DNA from 2 places in the Niveibacterium microcysteis genome. Region 1 is predicted to be linked to the other one. Evidence: predicted binding sites of a transcription regulator. Region 1 holds the regulator's gene; the other holds the start of a gene.

The links. The regulator LexA, encoded in region 1, represses DNA repair genes until DNA is damaged. The targets are predictions, from matches to a motif close to ACTGTATNTANATACAGT.
Region 2: JY500_RS17710 (ATP-dependent helicase) is a predicted target of LexA. The motif match lies at 1,871-1,888, and genes of this name have one in related genera.

The regions. Positions count from the first base shown of each region.
Region 1 covers NZ_CP071060.1:2,949,051-2,952,461, reverse strand. Annotated here, with positions in the region: gene JY500_RS13405 (methyltransferase) at 1-214, shown strand, start outside; gene JY500_RS13400 (hypothetical protein) at 221-844, opposite strand; gene lexA (transcriptional repressor LexA) at 841-1,443, opposite strand; gene JY500_RS13390 (zinc-dependent alcohol dehydrogenase family protein) at 1,485-2,480, opposite strand; gene JY500_RS13385 (peroxiredoxin) at 2,683-3,102, shown strand; gene JY500_RS13380 (FKBP-type peptidyl-prolyl cis-trans isomerase) at 3,102-3,411, shown strand, end outside.
Region 2 covers NZ_CP071060.1:3,903,472-3,906,882, reverse strand. Annotated here, with positions in the region: gene JY500_RS17720 (polyamine aminopropyltransferase) at 1-1,136, shown strand, start outside; gene JY500_RS17715 (hypothetical protein) at 1,288-1,722, opposite strand; gene JY500_RS17710 (ATP-dependent helicase) at 1,909-3,411, shown strand, end outside.

The sequences.
Region 1 (3,411 bases):
GTCTGGACTGCTCAAAGAAGGCCAGCGTCGATTCGACGTGATGATGCGGCGATCGGCCGTCCGCCTCGCGTTTCGACGGGTGATGGAGTTGTGGCTGGTCTGCGACCTTGCGACGCCCCTGATCGACGCCGGGTTCCGTGTGTCGATTGACGCTTTCTGTGACCGCATGCTGACGCCGCGCAATTTGCTGCTGAACGCCACGGCGCCGGGCTGACCACCCCTATCTCGGAGCGCCTTCGGGCTTAATTTGTTGGTTGAGTGCCTGTGCTGCGGCCGGCTCTATAGTGACGCGCGTCCGATATGCAAGCCAACGTGAGCGCCAGAAGTAGGCAGCCAGACCCGCTAGGGCAGCGGCAGCCAGCAACCAGAAGGTGACGTTCTCCCAGAAGGCGAGGGGATCGCTGCTAATGCTGAAATGATGTTCGATCGGCTGGCGGATCGTAATCCCGCCGGTGAGGAGGGCCCGCAAGGCTTTTGAGGCGGGCCAGCTGGCCGGGAGCAGGCTGGTCATGACGGCGCCGATCGTACAGACCAAGTCGGCCGCGTTGGCGCGGCTTTGCCTTCCAGGGCGGATATTGCTCTCGGTGCGCAGGAAAAGCGCTGCAACGAGGCTGGCGATAGTGCCGAGCGGTAGCACGATGAGGCCGAGTCCGAATGCGGTGGCTGCCGCAAGGAACGCAGCGCCTTCGAGCGCTGCGATGTGGGACCAGGTTGGCAAGAGCTGCCAACCGAGCAGTGCGGTCGGGATCGCCAAGACCAGAGTCAGCAAGAAAAAACGGCGGCTGCGGGCAAGCAAACGCTCGCCATCGCTCAGGGGCAAAGGGCTGGGCACGGTGCTGATCAATGGAAGCCGTTGCGGATCAGGCCAACGACAATGCCTTCCAACTGAAACTCGTCAGGGTGGGGTTCGATTGGCGCGAAGTCCGGGTTCTCGGCCAGCAAGCGGATACTGCTGCCGCGACGCTCCAGCCGTTTCACGGTGACGTCGTCGCCGAGCCGCGCAACCACGATCTGGCCATTGCGGGCCTCCGGCGTGCGATGAACCGCGATCAGATCGCCATCAAGAATGCCTGCATCGCGCATCGATAGCCCCTTGACCCGCAGCAGATAGTCGGCCGCAGGTGCAAACATCGCGGGATCCACATCGAGGCGCTGTTCGAGGTTTTCGCTGGCAAGAATCGGGCTGCCCGCTGCGACGCGGCCCACCACCGGCAGGCCCGTTTCTTCAAGCAGGCGGATACCCCGTGCTCGCCCTTCTTCCATCGCGATCGCGCCTTTTCGGACCAGTGCCTTCAGGTGTTCTTCCGCAGCATTGGGAGAGCGGAAGCCGAAAGCCTCACAGATTTCGATCCGTGTCGGAGGGCGGCCCTCTGTTCTAACGGTGCGCCGAATCAGGTCGAGGATTTCGGCCTGGCGAGGGGTAAGGTCGGATGCGTGCGTCATGACTGTATTTTTGTACAGAAACAGCTGTTGCGCAAGCGAGCTCAGGGGATCAGGACGGCTGCGCCCTGCAGCTTGCCGTTGCGTAGCTGTGCGAGGGCGTGGTTTGCGCGTGCAAGCGGAAAGCGTGTGACCTCGGTATGCACCGGATGCTGGCGCATGAGTTCAAGGAATGCGGTGCCATCCTGACGGGTGAGGTTGGCGACGGAGCGGATCTGACGTTCGCCCCAAAGTGCTGCGTAGGGAAAGCCCGGAATGTCGCTCATGTGGATGCCGGCACAGACCACCACACCGCCTTTGCGAAGCGCTGCGAGTGCCTTGGGCACCAGCGTGCCGACCGGAGCGAAGATCAGCGCCGCGTCGAGTTGCTCGGGCGCGGCCACGTCCGAATTTCCCGCCCACACCGCACCGAGCGAACGCGCGAATTGTTGGCTTTCGTGATCGTCCGGCCGGGTGAATGCATACACCTCGCGGCCTTGCTGGCGTGCCACCTGGGCGACGATGTGGGCCGCCGCACCGAATCCGTAGAGCCCGATTCGTGTGCCGCTGCCGGCCATGCTGAGCGCGCGGTAGCCGATCAGGCCTGCACACAGCAGCGGCGCCAAGGAGGCGGCGTCGACGCCATCCGGCAGCGCGAAACAGTATCGCGCGTCGGCGACGCAGTGTTCCGCATAACCGCCGTCGATCTGGCATCCGGTGAAGCGCGCCTGATCGCACAGGTTCTCGCGGCCGCTCACGCAATACGCGCATCGGCCACATGTCCAGCCAAGCCAGGGCACGCCAACGCGCTGGCCGCGACTGAAGCCGCCAACGCCTGCCCCGACAGCCTCCACTCGCGCGACGATCTCGTGTCCCGGTACGATGGGCGTGTGCGCTTGCGGCAGTTCGCCGTCGACCAAGTGGAGATCTGTGCGACAAACGCCACAGGCTTCGACGCGAAGGAGCAGTTGGCCGTATGCTGGCTGCGGCACAGCGCGTTCGATTTCGACGAGCGCTTGATTCGGGTGTTGCAGTTGCATTGCGCGGGACGTGCGAACCATGAGACCTCCTGATGTCGGATGCTTGTGGTGCAGCGTGGCTTGATCTAATCCTAGTGGACTTGCGGGCGCATGGCGCAGGAGGTGCGGCATGGAGTGCGGCGTCGGGGCAGATCGACTTCCGGTAGAATCCGGCCCACACCCGGGAGGCACAGCATTGGCTCCGGGCTGCGTCGCGCCGCACTTTGTGCTGCCCGATGCGGACATGGAGACTTTCGACCTGCGTGATGCGACGCAGCGTGGCGTGGTCGTGCTGTGCTTCTACCCTCGTGATGGAACACCTGCCTGTACGCGGCAGGCGATTGAATTCAGCGACCACGAAGACGACTTCATCCGTGAAGGGGCGGCCGTCATCGGGATCAGTCCGGACGATTGCCTGACGCACGCCGCGTTTCGCGATGAGCATGGGATTTCGATCCGCCTGCTGTCCGATCCCGACCTGGAAGTGTGCCGACTCTATGGGGTGCTGCACCGACGTGAGGGCTGTGAGCGCGATACCGTGCGCCGCACAACCATCCTGATCGATCGCGCCGGTGTTGTGCGTCACCTCATTGATGACGTTCAGCTACGTGGGCACGCAGCCGAAGTACTCAAGCTCGTTAAAGAAATAGCAAGGAACAACTAATGGAAATCGTAAAGAACGCCGTCGTGACCCTGAACTACACCGTTCATGACCCGGACGGCAACATGATCGACGACGGCAAGAACCCGCTGGTCTATCTGCATGGTGGCTACGACGCCATCTTCCCGCACCTGGAAGAGGCGCTGCATGGCAAGTCGGTTGGCGAGAAGATCGTCGTCAAGCTTCAGCCGGAAGATGCGTTTGGCGATTACGACGAAAGCCTGGTCATGATCGAGCCGGCCGACCTGTTCCCGGACAACATCGAGATCGGCATGGCGTTCGAGCGCGTCGGTGAAGACGGTGAAGAGGACA
Region 2 (3,411 bases), 950 kb from region 1:
TGCGGCGCGAGCTGTCCTTACGCGATCTGGTGTCTCAGGTGCTGACGGTGGACTACCTGGGCGCGCTCGCGGTGTCGATCGCGTTTCCGCTGTTGCTCGCACCGCACCTCGGGCTGGTACGCACTGGACTCCTGTTCGGTCTACTCAACGCGGCGGTCGCGCTGTGGGCCGTAGCGGTCTTCCGCGCGCAGTTGCCGCAGGCTCGGCTGGTCGTGGTGCAGTGCGCGGTGACGCTGGCGGTGATCGCGGCTGGCTTCGGCTTCGCCGGGCGCTTTACCGGCTGGGCCGAACAGCAGATGTACCAGGATCCGATCCTCTACACCCGCACCACGCCGTACCAGCGCATCGTGCTGACGCGCTGGAAGGACGATCTGCGCCTGTTTCTGAACAACAACCTGCAGTTCTCGTCGGCGGACGAGTACCGCTACCACGAGGCACTGGTGCATCCGGGCCTCGCGAGCTTGCCGTGGGCGCGCCGCGTGCTGGTGCTGGGCGGCGGCGACGGCCTTGCCGTGCGTGAGATCCTCAAGTACCCGCAGATCGAACATGTCACGCTGGTGGATCTCGACCCGGGCATGACTTCGCTGTTCCGCGATGCCCCGGCGCTTCGGGCGCTCAACGGTAACGCCTTCCATTCGCCCAAGGTGCAGGTCATCAACACCGACGCCGGGCGCTGGCTGGAGGATTCACGCGAGCGTTTCGATTTCGTCGTGGTGGATTTTCCCGACCCGTCCAACTTCGCCGTCGGCAAGCTCTACACCACAGCGTTCTACCGGCTGCTCGCGCGCCACGTGGTGCCCGAGGGGCGCGCGGTGATCCAGGCGACCAGCCCGTTCTACGCACGCAAGGCCTACTGGACGGTGGTCGCGACGCTGGAGGAGGCGGGCTTTCAGACCGCGCCCTACCATGCACTGGTGCCTTCCTTCGGTGAGTGGGGCTACATCCTCGCCGGCCGTGTGCCTTACGAGCCGCCCGCCACGCTGCCGGTGCCAACGCGTTTTCTCGACGGGGGCACGCTGGCCGCGATGTTCAACTTCTCGCGCGATATGGATCGCGTTGCGGCGGAACCGAATCACCTGAACAGCCAGAACCTCGTGCGGACGTTCGAAGACGAGTGGCGGCACGCGATCCGCTGACGAAGGTCTGAATAAGTGGCTGCGACGGCGCATCGCGGCGTTGTGGCGTGCTCGCTCCCGCGCCTATCCATTTGATATGTCTTGGTCGCTGCGCCTTGCGCTGCATCCGTCTCGCTAACCTCTTCCGACCTTCCCCAAGCGCAGGCCGGTGTCAGTGCCGGCGTTCGCCCGAGTCGCTGCCCCGTATCCACGGATCGTTCGGCAGGAAGGGGTTGCGCGGCGGTAGCGCCGCGGTGCAGCGGTCATGCAGTTTCAGCAGCGCGCGCAGTGCCGGCTCCGGGAAACCCTGGCGGCCGCAGCGGGTATCGGTGATCAGGCTGTCGAGGTAGTCCAGCGCGGTGAACGGTTCGCGCCAGATCAGCGCGAGCTGGTTCGCGACATGTGGAAACGTGTCGGCGAGCAGATTGGCGTTCGGGTCACGCGACTCGGCGAGCCAGCGTTCGGCGAGCGCACTCAAGTGGATCCGCGGGTCGCTGCTGTGGTCGTAGCCCGCCTTGCGAACGCCGGGCACGGCGTGCCGCAGATCGGCGTCGAGCGACGCACGGGCGTCGTCGTGCGTCACGTTTTCAAACGGCATGATGTGCATCGCCCCCTCCACCTTGTGTGACTGGTGGACAAAGTATGGACAACGCAGGCCTACCTTGCCGGGCGATTGATGCGTCGTCGCTTCGTCGGCGCGCTGCGTTCGCGTGGCGCTGCCGCCCGCCGCGATGGGCTGGTGCGATGGTTTTGAGGGTGTATATTCATACACCTTTTGCCTTCGGGTCATCCCATGTCAGCCCTTGCCCAAGCCCCTGCCACGTTTGCCGCGCGCCTCAACCCCGAGCAGAAGGCGGCCGTCGAGTACGCCGACGCCGCGCCGCTGCTGGTAATCGCCGGCGCCGGCTCGGGCAAGACCAACACGCTGGCCCACCGCGTGGCGCACCTGGTGCTGGGTGGGGCAGACCCGGCCAGCATCCTGCTGCTCACCTTCTCGCGGCGGGCGGCAGTGGAGATGACGCGCCGCGTCGAGCGCATTCTCGGTAGCGCCAGCGATGACCCGGCGCTGGCGCGCGCGGCCTTGAGCTGGGCAGGCACGTTTCACGGCATTGGCGCGCGCCTGTTGCGCGAATACGCGGAAAGGATCGGCCTCGGGCCCGCCTTCACGATTCATGATCGCGAAGACTCCGGCGATCTGATGAATCTGGTGCGGCACGAGCAGGGCCTGTCGGCGAAGGAAAAGCGCTTCCCGACCAAGCAGACCTGCCTCGCGATCTACTCCCGCGTGGTGAATACCGGGGCTCCGCTGGCCGATGTGCTGCGCGATGCCTTCCCCTGGTGTGCGATGTGGGAAGACGATCTGAAGAAGCTGTTTGGCGCTTACGTCGCTGCCAAGCAGCGGCAGGACGTGCTCGACTACGACGATCTGCTGCTCTACTGGGCGCACATGGCGGCGGAGCCAACGCTCGCTGCCGAGCTTGGCCAGCGCTTCGCGCATGTGCTGGTGGATGAGTATCAGGACACCAACCGGCTGCAGGCCTCGATCCTGCGCGCGCTCAAACCGGATGGTCGTGGCCTTACGGTGGTCGGGGACGATGCGCAGTCCATCTACGCCTTCCGTGGCGCAACGGTGCGCAACATCCTCGACTTCCCCGGCGAGTTTGCGCAGCCAGCGACGGTGGTGACGCTGGAGCGTAACTACCGCTCGACACAGCCGATCCTTGCTGCGTCGAACGCGGTGATCGGGCTCGCCGCCGAGCGCTTCACGAAGAACCTGTGGAGCGAGCGCAGCGCAAGCCAGCGTCCGCAGCTGGTCACCGTGCGCGACGAGGCGGACCAGGCGCGCTACGTGGCCGCCCAGGTGCTGGCGCGTCGCGAAGAAGGCGTGGCGTTGAAGAAGCAGGCGGTGCTGTTCCGCGCCGCGCATCACAGTGCGCCGCTCGAGATCGAACTCACGCGCCGCAACATCCCGTTCGTGAAGTTCGGCGGCCTCAAGTTCCTCGAAGCGGCGCATGTGAAGGACATGCTGGCGGTGCTGCGCTGGGCCGAGAACCCGCGCGACCGCGTCGCGGGCTTTCGCGCCGTACAACTGATGCCGGGCATCGGCCCGAAGAGCGCGGCACGCATCGTCGATCTGGTTGAGGCGGCGAACGACCCGGTGGCGGCGCTGGCGGATTTCGCGCCACCCTCGTCGGCGGGCGAGGCCTGGGCGGCACTCCCCGCGCTGCTGGGCGACCTGCGCTTGCGCGCCGCCTGGCCGGCCGATCTCGAACGTGTGCGCCGCTGGTATGCGCCG